Regions from separate parts of the Citrobacter portucalensis genome, predicted to be linked through region 1. Evidence: predicted binding sites of a transcription regulator. Region 1 holds the regulator's gene; each other region holds the start of a gene.
What was found. Region 1 encodes LexA, which represses DNA repair genes until DNA is damaged. Its sites were predicted from a motif close to TNCTGTATGTACATACAGNA; they were not measured.

Region 2: a site for LexA is predicted at 1,513-1,532, ahead of sulA (SOS-induced cell division inhibitor SulA). Genes of this name have one in related genera too.
Region 3: a site for LexA is predicted at 1,463-1,482, ahead of metR (HTH-type transcriptional regulator MetR). Genes of this name have one in related genera too.
Region 4: a site for LexA is predicted at 1,277-1,296, ahead of dinB (DNA polymerase IV). Genes of this name have one in related genera too.

What each region holds. Positions count from the first base shown of each region.
Region 1 covers NZ_CP092466.1:4,739,451-4,742,595, forward strand. Annotated here, with positions in the region: gene dinF (MATE family efflux transporter DinF) at 14-1,333, opposite strand; gene lexA (transcriptional repressor LexA) at 1,465-2,073, opposite strand; gene LY264_RS22885 (diacylglycerol kinase) at 2,183-2,551, opposite strand; gene plsB (glycerol-3-phosphate 1-O-acyltransferase PlsB) at 2,722-3,145, shown strand, end outside.
Region 2 covers NZ_CP092466.1:3,253,322-3,256,466, reverse strand. Annotated here, with positions in the region: gene ompA (porin OmpA) at 1-624, opposite strand, end outside; gene sulA (SOS-induced cell division inhibitor SulA) at 982-1,491, opposite strand; gene LY264_RS15970 (TfoX/Sxy family DNA transformation protein) at 1,709-2,323, shown strand; gene yccS (YccS family putative transporter) at 2,301-3,145, opposite strand, start outside.
Region 3 covers NZ_CP092466.1:4,999,006-5,002,150, forward strand. Annotated here, with positions in the region: gene metE (5-methyltetrahydropteroyltriglutamate--homocysteine S-methyltransferase) at 1-1,278, opposite strand, end outside; gene metR (HTH-type transcriptional regulator MetR) at 1,514-2,467, shown strand; gene LY264_RS24105 (carboxylate/amino acid/amine transporter) at 2,355-3,145, opposite strand, start outside.
Region 4 covers NZ_CP092466.1:4,035,377-4,038,521, reverse strand. Annotated here, with positions in the region: gene LY264_RS19675 (class II glutamine amidotransferase) at 1-270, shown strand, start outside; gene dpaA (peptidoglycan meso-diaminopimelic acid protein amidase) at 241-981, opposite strand; gene dinB (DNA polymerase IV) at 1,313-2,368, shown strand; gene pepD (cytosol nonspecific dipeptidase) at 2,520-3,145, opposite strand, start outside.

The sequences.
Region 1 (3,145 bases):
TTAACCATCCCGCTCAGGCAAACCAGGTTCCATTACGCCAGTGACGTCGCCAGATAAAGGCCAGTGAAAGCCCGCGCAACGCCAGGAAAACGGTTAACGCCAACCACAAGCCATGGTTTCCCAGCCACGGCAAAGTCAGCAGCGTTAATGCGAATCCTGTGGCAGCAACGGCCATACTGTTGCGCATTTCTGCCGCGCGCGTCGCGCCAATAAACATTCCGTCGAGCAGATAACACCAGACACCCACCAGCGGTAACACCACCTGCCAGAAAAGATAGCGATCGGCCAGCTGTTGGATCTGCGGCAGCGAGGTCAGCAGCGCAACAATCTGCTCGCCAAACAGGGCATAAACCAGCGAAAACAAAATAGCCACAATACCGGACTGTCGGCAGGCCGCCCGCCAGACGTCCTGCAACTGGCTACCATCTCGCGCCCCATAGGCCTGGCCCGAATGCGCTTCCACGGCATAGGCAAATCCATCCAGCGCGTAGGCGGTAAAGGTTAACAGGGTCATCAGAACGGCATTAACCGCAATGATATCGCCTCCCAGACGCGCACCCAGCACCGTGATTGCGCCAAAACAGAGCTGCAGCAGTAGCGAGCGCAACATGATGTCACGGTTAAGCGCCAGCAAACGGCGGAAGTTGCCACGCCACGCCTGCTTCAGCATTGCCAGCGAAATTCCGCGCATATGCAGGACTTTGCGCACCATCATCAGGCCGATCAGCAAGGTGGCATATTCAGCAATCACCGTTGCCAGTGCCGCACCTTGCACGTTCATATGCAGGCCCATCACCAGCCATATATCGAGCACAATGTTGAGAATATTACCGACAATCAACAAGATAACCGGCGCACGCGCATACTGAACGCCAAGCAGCCAGCCGAGCAGCACCAGATTCGCCAGCGAGGCGGGTGCGCTTAACCAGCGAATTTCGAGGAAACGTCGGGCCTGCTCCAGTACCGCTTCACTTCCGCCAACAATGTGCAGAGCCAGATCGATAATCGGCGTACGAAAAAGTGCGATAAGCAACCCTGCTCCCAGCGCCAGCATGAGCGGCTGCACCAGTGCGCGCGCCAGCGCCTGCGGATTTTTCGCACCAAATGCCTGGGCGGTAAGACCGGTGGTGCTCATGCGCAAAAAAAGCAGCAGCATAAAAAGAAAACTGGTTGCCGTAGCACCAACCGCAACACCGCCAAGATAGACCGGACTATCCAGATGACCAATCACCGCGGTATCCACCAGTCCCAGCAGGGGAACGGTGATATTGGAAAAGATCATGGGTAAGGCGAGGTGCCAGAGTGCTTTATCAGAAGAGGTAAAGAAAGGCATACAGGAGGGCCTGAGAAGAAGTTAGACGTACTGGACAATGTAATGCAGGCCCGGCAAGCGCAGCGCTACCGGGCACGTTGCCGGATGGCGACGTCATCGTCTTATCCGGCCTACAGGGATTCAACAGAAAATTACAGCCATTCACCGTTACGGATGACGCCTACTGCCAGCCCTTCAATAGTGAAGTTTTGTTCGCGCAGGTCGACAACGATAGGTTTAAATTCACTGTTTTCTGGCAGGAGTTCAACCTTGTTTCCCTGCTTTTTCAGGCGCTTAACCGTAACTTCGTCATCAATACGGGCAACAACAACCTGGCCGTTACGCACGTCCTGGGTTTTATGCACAGCGAGTAAATCACCGTCCATAATCCCGATATCTTTCATCGACATACCGCTAACGCGCAGAAGAAAATCGGCGTTCGGTTTGAACAGTGAAGGATCGACTTGATAGTGGCCTTCGATGTGCTGCTGCGCCAGAAGTGGCTCACCGGCTGCCACGCGCCCCACAAGCGGTAACCCTTCTTCTTCTTCCTGCAACAGTCGAATACCGCGCGATGCGCCGGATACAATTTCCAGCACACCTTTACGCGCCAGCGCTTTCAGGTGTTCTTCAGCTGCGTTTGGGGAACGGAACCCCAAACGCTGCGCGATCTCCGCACGCGTCGGTGGCATACCTGTCTGGCTGATGTGATCTCTAATGAGATCAAACACCTCTTGTTGCCTGGCCGTTAACGCTTTCATTCCGCCCCCTGGGTGTATATACAGTTATGCTGTGAGTATATACAGCTAAAGGCGATTTTGGAACCGCAAACTGCACAAAAAACAGGAGATTTATGCAGTTGTGGAAGCCTTATCGCAAATGCGACCACAACAGGATGCCCCAAGTGATTAGAGCGACAAAAATAGACAGCAATACCGCAGCCGACCCCATATCTTTCGCCCGGCCGGAAAGTTCGTGGTACTCAGAACCAATACGATCAACCACCGCTTCAATCGCACTGTTGAGGATTTCAACGATCATCACCAGCATCACAGAACCAATCAACAACACGCGGGTAATTGCATCAACATCCAGCCAGCAGGCGATGGCGACGCCCAGCAGGACAGCAACACTTTCCTGACGGAATGCCGCCTCATTAATCCATGCGGCGCGAAAACCTTTCCAGGAATAACCTGCAGCTTTGATAATTCGGGTGAATCCAGTGGTATTATTGGCCATCAAAAAGAACCTTTTTACATTATTAGCGTCAATGTCATTGTAACGTTACCCCGTTTGTTCAGGGTGTGGCAAAGCAGCGCGAAGTATGACCGGATACCACAGAAATTCACTAAACTTTCTGATATCCTTGCAGCGCATTTGCATTATTAACCAGAGGCTTTACATCGTTTATGTCCGGCTGGCCACGAATTTACTACAAATTACTGAATTTACCATTAAGCGTCCTGGTAAAAAGCAAGTCTATTCCAGCAGAACCTGCTCCGGAATTGGGACTCGATACTTCGCGTCCCATTATGTACGTCCTACCGTACAATTCGAAAGCTGACTTGCTGACGCTGCGTGCCCAATGTCTGGTGCACGACCTCCCCGATCCCCTGGAACCACTAGAGATAGACGGAACGCTGTTACCGCGCTACGTGTTTATTCACGGCGGTCCGCGTGTATTCACCTATTACACGCCGAAAGAAGAGTCCATCAAGCTGTTCCACAACTATCTCGACTTGCATCGCAGCAATCCAGATCTGGATGTGCAGATGGTGCCAGTTTCGGTGATGTTTGGCCGTGCGCCAGGGCGTGAAAAAGGCGAGGTCAATC
Region 2 (3,145 bases), 1.5 Mb from region 1:
AACAACTACTGGAGCTGCTTCTTCCTGCTGACCGAAACGGTAAGAAACACCAACGCTCAACAGGCCGTTATCCGGACGACCACCAACGGTGTTCGCGTCACCGATGTTGTTGGTCCACTGGTATTCCAGACGGGTAGCGATTTCAGGAGTAATTGCGTACTCTACGCCACCAGCGAATACTGGGGATACACCAGTGTCGTGGTCTTTGAAGCCGTTGCTGCTTTTAGCGTCTGCACGCCAAACCATACCACCCAGACGGGTATAAACGTCCAGATCGTCAGTGATTGGGTAACCCAGTTTAGCGGTCAACTGAACGCCCTGAGCTTTGAAAGCGCCATTTTGATTGGTAGTGTCGGCAGTGCCTTTGTACGGCATACGACCTAACCAGTCATAACCCATTTCGAAACCAACGTACGGGTTAACCTGATAACCACCGAACGCACCGGCACCCAGTTGGCTTTCGTGGGTAGGCCCGGTGTTATTGATCTGGTTGTTGCCAATATCATGGTACTGAGACCAGCCCATTTTAGCACCAGCGTACCAGGTGTTATCTTTCGGAGCGGCCTGCGCCACGGTAGCGAAACCAGCCAGTGCCACTGCAATTGCGATAGCTGTCTTTTTCATTTTTTGCGCCTCGTTATCATCCAAAATTCGCCATGAATATCTCCGAAGAGAGATAACACGGTTAAATCCTTCACCCGGGGACCAGTTCAATAGTTACTCTACCGATATCTGCGGCTTACACCGAGCACCCCTGGCGATGTAAAGTCTACAACGTAGTTGAAAACTTACAAGTGTGAAGTCCGTCAGGCATATGAAAAAAAAAGGCTTGTATACACAATATTTAACATTTATAGCTGAATAAATGTACTGAGGATATCCTGAAAACCGCTTCTGACAGGCGTTCAGACGAAAAACACATTACAGCTCAAAGGCAAATTGAGAGATGAAAAAAAATTCCAGGATAAATCCTAATTTTACTCAATGATACAAATTCGAGTGAATTTTTAGCCCAGAATGCTGTCTCCCCGCAAGTGTCTGAGCGCGAACTGGACGCATGATAAATCCCATCGCATTACCTTCATCAGCCGCTTTGACAAGTTCGGCATGTTCATCTTCCGTTAATTCTTCCGCCAGCCAGCCAATAACGACGCTGTAATTACCCGTGCGCAGCGCACGAATCATCGATTCCAGCGTATTGCAGGGGGAGAGCTGACTAATTTGCATGACTTTCGTCAATGGAAGTCCAGCTGACTGCACCCACTCCCGGCTTAATTTTTGCTGAGGCGTCAGCCACAGCTGCCAGCGTGATTGTTGCCCTAACTGTTGCAGCAGGGGAAGCAGCAGCAGTTGTGTCATCATGGGCTGGTCCTCGCGATAGACCACTTCACTGATAAGCCCAGCGGTTGCGTTCTCTGATGAAACGCGCGCAATGTTGCTTGATGTGGAAGAGAACGACGAAGAACGATTTGCATAGCCTGAAGTGTACATAATCAATCCAGCCCTGTGAGTTACTGTATGAATATACAGTAACTCTGCCTTCAACAAAGATCAACCTTATTTTCGGAAACAGGTTCGCAATTTTTAGTCGTCGTCATGGGAAAAATAAAATTCATCTTGCCCCATACGCATAAGTTGCCTATTTTCGTCATTAACGGATCCGCTACTGAAAATCATTTGCTTACGTTATGATTTAAAAAGGATTTTTATGAAAGAGCTTTCTTATGCAAGGATCTATAAATCGCAGGAATATCTGGCTTCTCTGGGGACAATTCACTATCGCTCACTGTTTGGTGGCTACAGTCTGACGGTTGGCGATACGGTCTTTGCCATGGTCGCTAATGGTGAGCTGTATCTTCGCGCCTGTGAGCAGAGCGCCCAGTATTGTGTACAAAATTCTCCTGTCTGGCTGACATTTATTAAGCGCGGACGTCCTCTTGTACTTAATTATTACCAGGTGAACGATGCCCTGTGGCAAAACCAGCAGCAGTTGGTGTCGTTATCGCGATATTCGTTGGATGCAGCGGTTAAGGAGAAACAAAGTCGCTTTGCCCAGCATCGTCTGCGGGAATTGCCGAATATGACGTTTCATCTGGAGACTCTGTTGAATGAAGCTGGAATTAAAGATGAGGGGACCATGCGATCGTTGGGAGCACAAATGTGCTGGCTGAAACTTAGGCAAAATAATCCGGCTCTGACGGTAAAAGTACTCTATGCCCTTGAAGGCGCGGTAGGGGGGATACATGAAGCCGCGCTCCCGGCGACGCGTCGCCAGGAGCTGGTTGAGTGGGTAAGTTCTCTTACGCCGGAACCGGGGTATTAGACGGCAGCACGTCAATTTGCTGCTGTAATCGCCGGATTTCCGGGAGCAGAGCAATCAATAACCCAACTTGCTGAACGACCAGAGGCTCTTTACTGTCCGGGCGTGGTTCCAGGTGCTGAATTCGCTGCTTCAGCCCTTCTAACGCCTGGTATACGCGTTGCTCGTCAGCGGGTTGATGGTGAAGGGCATCATCAACATAGCAAACAGCGTCATCCAGCAATGCCAAAACGTCTGGATTGGTCAGCTGTTCGCGATGTGCGCCCAGCGCAGAAATATAGCTGGTAAACGTATGGTTGAGACACAGTAAACGGAACGCCGTTTCGCGCGTTTGGGCCGTGACATCAGGCTCGCTCGACATGTTTGACACCACGGAGGCGAGTTCAGCATCACGGTTATGCGCGTCACGGCGAGCGATACGGTAGGCCAGACGATTATCACGACCCTGATGATATTGTTCGAGAATTGCATCAAGGTAGCGGCAGTTAGCGTCAGTCGCCCGTTCAATTACCCGTGGTAGGTTACGAAAACGCCAGTCTGGCCAGATGAAACTGACAGCAGCCCAGGCGATAGCACAGCCAATTAGCGTATCGATGACACGCGGCAGCGCAACCTCAAAACCTTCGCCGAGCAGGTTAAAGCACAGTAACACCAGCAGCGTGATAAACATGGTGGCGTGTGCATACTGGACGTTGCGAAAGGCAAAAAACAGTACACCAGTGATCACCAGGAGTATCAGCTGCCCTTCGAGAGAGGGCACAAACCACAGGATCGGTAAACCAATGGCAATCCCAACCAACGTGCCGATAATCCTGAGCGCCAGGC
Region 3 (3,145 bases), 260 kb from region 1:
CCATGCCGGCAGATTAAAGCGGGCACGTTGCGCCTCGGCACGAACCGGGTAAGCGTTAGCGCGCTGGCTGTCCTGGGCGGTGATTGCCGCCAGACGTTTTTCCACTGTGGCGTTGTGTACGCGGGTAGAGTGACGACGAGCCTGAATCGGTGCGCTCCACTCGACAATTGCTGCCGTATCACCGCTATTCAACGCATCGCGCAGCAGCGCCAGCTCGCCGCACTTTTGCAACGCGAAGGCAAACCAGCTCTTCACTTCTGCATCAAGGCGGGTTTCCACACTGAGATCGATTGGGCTATGCAGCAGGGAGCAGGAAGAAGCCACCCACAGGTTACGTTTCCCGACGATATCTTTGATTTGTGCGTATTTTTCGCTGAGATCGGCACGCCAGACGTTGCGGCCGTTCACCAGCCCCGCTGACAGCAGCCAGTCGGCTGGCAGACGCGTGTGCAGCTCGGCTGCATCATCTTTGCCGTGCACGAAGTCAACGTGCAGCCCCTGTACCGGCAGGGCGGTAATGGTATCCAGGTTTGGCGTTACGCCTTCGAAGTAAGTGGTCAGTAGCAGCTTCACCTGACCCGTCAGCGCGTCATAAGCTGGTTTGAAGGCGTCCAGCCACGCTTGCGGCAATTCCAGCACCAGAGCGGGTTCGTCAATCTGCACCCACTCAATACCGCGTTTCGCCAGCTCGGCCAGCACCTGCTGGTAAACCGGCAGAATGTCGTTCAACAGGCTCAGGCGGTCAAACTGTTCGCCTTTCACTTTACCCAACCACAGGTAGGTTACCGGCCCCAGCAGCACAGGCTTCACCTTGTGACCGAGCGCCAGCGCTTCGTCCACTTCATCCAGCAGTTGGGTCCAGGTCAGTTTAAACTGCTGACCTTTAGTGAACTCTGGCACCATGTAGTGATAGTTGGTGTTAAACCATTTGGTCATTTCTGCCGCCGCCGCGGGTTCACCCGTTGGTGCGCGGCCACGGCCAATGCGAAATAAGGTATCGATATCGACCGAGCCGTCTTTATTTTGATGGCGAGCCGGAACGTTGCCGAGCAGTAGGCTGGTAGTCAGCACGTGATCGTACCAGGCAAAATCACCCACCGGCAGCAGGTCAACGCCCGCCTGCTTCTGCTGATCCCAGTGGCGGGCACGCAGCTCGCGGCCAACGGTCAGCAAATCTTCACGGGAAAAATTTCCCGCCCAGTAGCTTTCTTGCGCTTTCTTCAACTCGCGACGCAGGCCAACGCGAGGGAAACCGAGGGTGTGATTCAATATTGTCATTTTTCTTCCTCTAATTATATGTAAATCCTATGGATTTTGAATTTAGGGAAGGCGGCAAGTTTACTCATCCCCAGGAGCTTACTGAAGTAAGTGACTGGGGTGGGGAAACGAAGCCAACGCACCATAAATTTAAAAGACGAAGGATTTTAGCCGTCCAGATGTTTACACATCCATAATTGGCGGTTACTGTATATTCCTCAAGCGCAATTTGTTCATGCCGAAGTGAAGGACTTTCATGATCGAGATTAAACACCTGAAAACGCTCCAGGCGTTGCGGAATAGTGGTTCTCTGGCAGCCGCAGCGGCGACGTTGCATCAGACCCAATCCGCCCTTTCTCACCAGTTCAGCGATCTGGAGCAGCGCCTTGGCTTTCGACTTTTTATCCGTAAAAGCCAGCCTCTGCGCTTTACGCCGCAGGGAGAAATCCTGCTGCAGTTAGCCAATCAGGTGTTGCCGCAAATTGGTCGTGCGCTGCAGGCCTGCAACGAACCGCAGCAAACCCGGCTGCGAATCGCGATTGAATGTCACAGTTGTATTCAATGGCTGACGCCCGCGCTGGAGAATTTTCGAGCCAACTGGCCGCAGGTGGAGATGGACTTTAAATCCGGCGTGACGTTCGATCCGCAACCAGCGCTACAGCAGGATGAGCTGGATCTGGTGTTAACCTCCGACATCCTGCCGCGCAGCGGATTGCACTACTCACCGATGTTTGATTTTGAAGTCCGCCTGGTACTGGCGCCTGACCATCCGTTGGCCAGCAAAACTCAAATCACACCGGAAGATTTGGCCAGCGAGACGCTGCTGATTTACCCGGTACAGCGGAGTCGACTGGATGTATGGCGGCATTTTCTGCAGCCTGCAGGCGTTAGTCCGTCGCTGAAAAGCGTGGATAACACCTTGCTGCTGATTCAGATGGTTGCAGCCAGAATGGGTATCGCGGCATTACCGCACTGGGTGGTGGAGAGTTTTGAACGCCAGGGCCTGGTAGTGACCAAAACCCTGGGTGATGGATTGTGGAGCCGACTGTACGCCGCCGTGCGTGATGGCGAGCAGCGACAGCCGGTCACAGAAGCGTTTATTCGCTCAGCGCGGAATCACGCCTGCGATCACCTACCGTTTGTACGGAGTGCGGAACGACCCACTTTCGATGTACCCACAGTGAAGCCACTATCACAGCCGCACCAATGATGAAGCTTGGCCAGTGAGGTTGTTGATGCCAGATAGCCAGGTTAACCAGCAGTCCGGCAGGGACATGCATATTGTTCATGATGCCCAGCGTGCCCGCATCCACCTGGGTCGCGCCGTAGTTCCACATAAAGTAACCAATGCCGGACGCCGCCACGCCAAGAAAGACCAGAATTCCCCACTGTAGCGTGGTTGCAGGCATTTTCTGCGCATTGCCCAGCATGAACCAGGCCACGACAGCCACCATAAAGGCGCCCATATAAAACCAGGCAAAGGCGTTGTGCTGCGGCATTGGCCGCGTCTCCATCAGACGTTTATAGCCCACCATACCAATGGCAAAGCTGATATTGGACAACTGCACCAGCAGCAGACCGGTCCAGAAGTGGCTGGTCACCTGATCGTAACGAATGATCCCCGCGCCAATCACCGCCAGTAACGCACTAAAGGCGTAACTCCAGCGCAGACGACGTCCGCTCATCAGATCATAAATCAGCGTAATGTAGAGCGGCGTCAGCACGGTAAAGAGCAGCAGTTCTGAAACCGTCAGGTACAGATAGGCGTGAAAACTCAGCATGTACATAATGCCAAGCTGCATGGCCCCCACCAGCATATACAGCCCGATCGTTTTTACGCTGTGCCCACGAGTACGTAAAAACGGCAGGAACACCAACGCCGCCAGCC
Region 4 (3,145 bases), 700 kb from region 1:
CGGGAGAAAGGCGTCTTCAACATGCTGTTGTCTGACGGACGCTATGTGATGGCCTTCTGTTCGACCAACCTGTTTTGGATCACGCGTCGTGCGCCGTTTGGCGTGGCGACATTGCTGGATCAGGACGTGGAAATCGATTTTAGCTCAGAGACCACACCCAATGATGTGGTCACCGTGATTGCCACTCAACCGTTAACCGGCAATGAAACCTGGCAAAAGATTATGCCAGGCGAGTGGGCATTATTTTGTCTCGGGGAGCGTGTAGTTTGATGCCAGTTGCGGCTGAACCACTTCGTGACTCAACGGCTTGCTGACGACGTAACGACCATCGACGACGGAAACGGTCGGTGGTTTACGTGTTTGTTCAAAGTAATCGTATCCCGGCTTTAACTGGGCCCAGAAATCTTTGTAATACGAGAACTTATGGCGTTGCATGTTGGCATCGGTCATGCGGAACGGGTAAATGCTAACCTGTACGCTGGACTGCCCGAACACCAGAGCACCTGTCACAAACTGGAAAATCTCATCAATGCCGTTGTCGGTCATTGCGTAGCAGCCGACGGAAACACAGGCACCGTGGATCATCAGGTACTTACCTTCATAACCGTGTGCGCGGTCGTAGGCGTTAGGGAAACCAATGTTAATCGCTTTATAGAAGCGGCTATCCGGTTTCAGCTGTCCACGCTGTACGCTGTAAAATCCTTCCGGACTTTTGAAATCACCCTGACGCTGTTTCGGCCCTAAGCCGCCGGAATAATTGCAGATCTTATAGCTGTCGAGCAATTGATACTGTTCGCCCATCTTGACGTACAGATCCAAGGTTCGCTCTTCTTTGAAGATCTGGATATAAACGGGGGAGCCCATTAATTGCTGCTTATATTCTTTGCTGACAGGCGTAGTCGGGCTGCTGCTGCTCAGCAAACCGGCAAATGAAACGCACGGCAATAAAAGCATCGCAAGAAAAAATGCGATTTTACGCATACTGCTTATTCCTTGATAAAACGATCACACACGCCAGGACGGCAAAAAGAATCCCCAAATCGGATAAATCTGGATCTGGAGCGCTCACATTAGCACCAAGAGAGTTTTTCGCAAGTCTCTCGTGCGGCGTTTACACTTTAGTTTTTCTTTATACGGAAAATTGCGCTTAAAGGCAGTCAGACACTGGCGTATTTTGCTGGTTACTGCGCTTCATTGGGTCTTATTCGTGCTGGATGGATAATGGGTCAGGAACGGCCCAGCATTAGGTACAACCATACTTCTCACAACATAAAAATACTGTATACTTAAACAGTGACGTGGGAGACAAACGATGCGTAAAATCATACATGTCGATATGGACTGCTTTTTCGCGGCGGTGGAAATGCGCGACAACCCCGCCCTGCGTGATATTCCCATTGCTATTGGTGGCAGTCGAGAACGTCGGGGGGTCATCAGCACGGCCAATTACCCGGCGCGCAAATTTGGCGTGCGTAGCGCAATGCCAACTGGGATGGCATTAAAGCTGTGTCCGCATCTCACTTTATTACCTGGTCGTTACGAGGCCTATAAAGAAGCCTCCCGCCAGATTCAGGCTATTTTCTCCCGCTATACCTCACTGATAGAACCACTTTCGCTGGATGAAGCCTATCTGGATGTGACCGACAGCACCCACTGCCACGGCTCAGCTACGCTGATCGCTCAGGAAATCCGCCAGACAATTTTTAACGAGTTACAGTTAACCGCCTCTGCCGGAATTGCGCCGGTAAAATTTCTGGCAAAAATAGCTTCCGATCTCAACAAACCCAATGGGCAATATGTGATTACCCCTGCCGATGTTCCTGAATTTCTCAGAACATTGCCGTTAGGCAAAATTCCCGGCGTTGGCAAAGTCTCCGCCGCTAAGCTGGAATCAATGGGATTACGTACCTGCGAAGATGTTCAAAAATACGACCTGGCAATGCTGCTCAAACGCTTCGGCAAGTTTGGTCGCGTGCTGTGGGAGCGCAGTCAGGGGATTGACGAACGGGACGTCAACAACGACAGGCTGCGTAAATCCGTCGGCGTCGAGCGTACGCTGGCGGAAGATATTCACGAGTGGTCGGAGTGTGAGGCGATAATTGAACGGCTCTATCCTGAGCTGGAACGGCGTCTGGCAAAGGTAAAGCCGGATCTGCTGATCGCTCGCCAGGGGATAAAACTCAAGTTTAATGATTTTCAGCAGACTACGCAGGAGCACGTCTGGCCGCGCTTAAATAAAGATGACTTAATTACGACAGCGCGCAAGACCTGGGACGAGCGTAGGGGAGGGCGAGGCGTCAGGCTGGTGGGATTACACGTCACGCTGCTGGATCCTCAATTGGAAAGACAGCTACTGTTGGGTCTGTGACTCAGAACAATTACCGGATGTCGGCGTAAACGCCTTATCCGGTCTACAAACCAGCGTGCAGGCCAGATGGCTGCGTAACAACTTTATCCGGCCTACAAACCAGCATGTAGGCCAGATAAACGTAGCGTCATCCGGCATTTAGCGCAGAATCTTACTTCGCCGGAATAGACTTCAGCAGTTCAGTCAGCAGCGTCCAGTAATGGCCGACGCTTTCGATATGAACCTGCTCATCCGGGGAGTGCGGACCGGTGATAGTTGGCCCGATGGAAACCATGTCCATATCTGGATACGGTTTCTTGAACAGACCACATTCCAGACCAGCGTGGATGATCTGGATATTCGGCGTTTTGTTGAACAGACGCTGATAAGTTTCACGAACCAGGTGCATAACCGGAGAGTTAGCATCCGGCTGCCAGCCTGGGTATCCGCCTTTTGCCTGGGTTTTCGCGCCAGCCAGTTTACCCAGTGAATCCAGCATGCTCACCACGTAGTCTTTACCGCTGTCGATCAGGGAACGGATCAGGCAGTGAATTTCAACGTTGTCGTCAGTCATAGTGACAACGCCGACGTTCAGAGAGGTCTCAACCACACCTTTGGCGACGTCAGAGTTGCGGATTACGCCGTTCGGGGTGGCGTTCAGCAGACGCACAAAGCTGTCGCGAGACTGAGCGGTCAGCGCGGCTTTGTCTTGAGTTACGGCATCCAGCAGCAGAGCCAGGTTCTTCTCTTTGGCTTCCAGTTCGTTTTTCAGGATTTCCTGATAGGTGTTGACCAGCG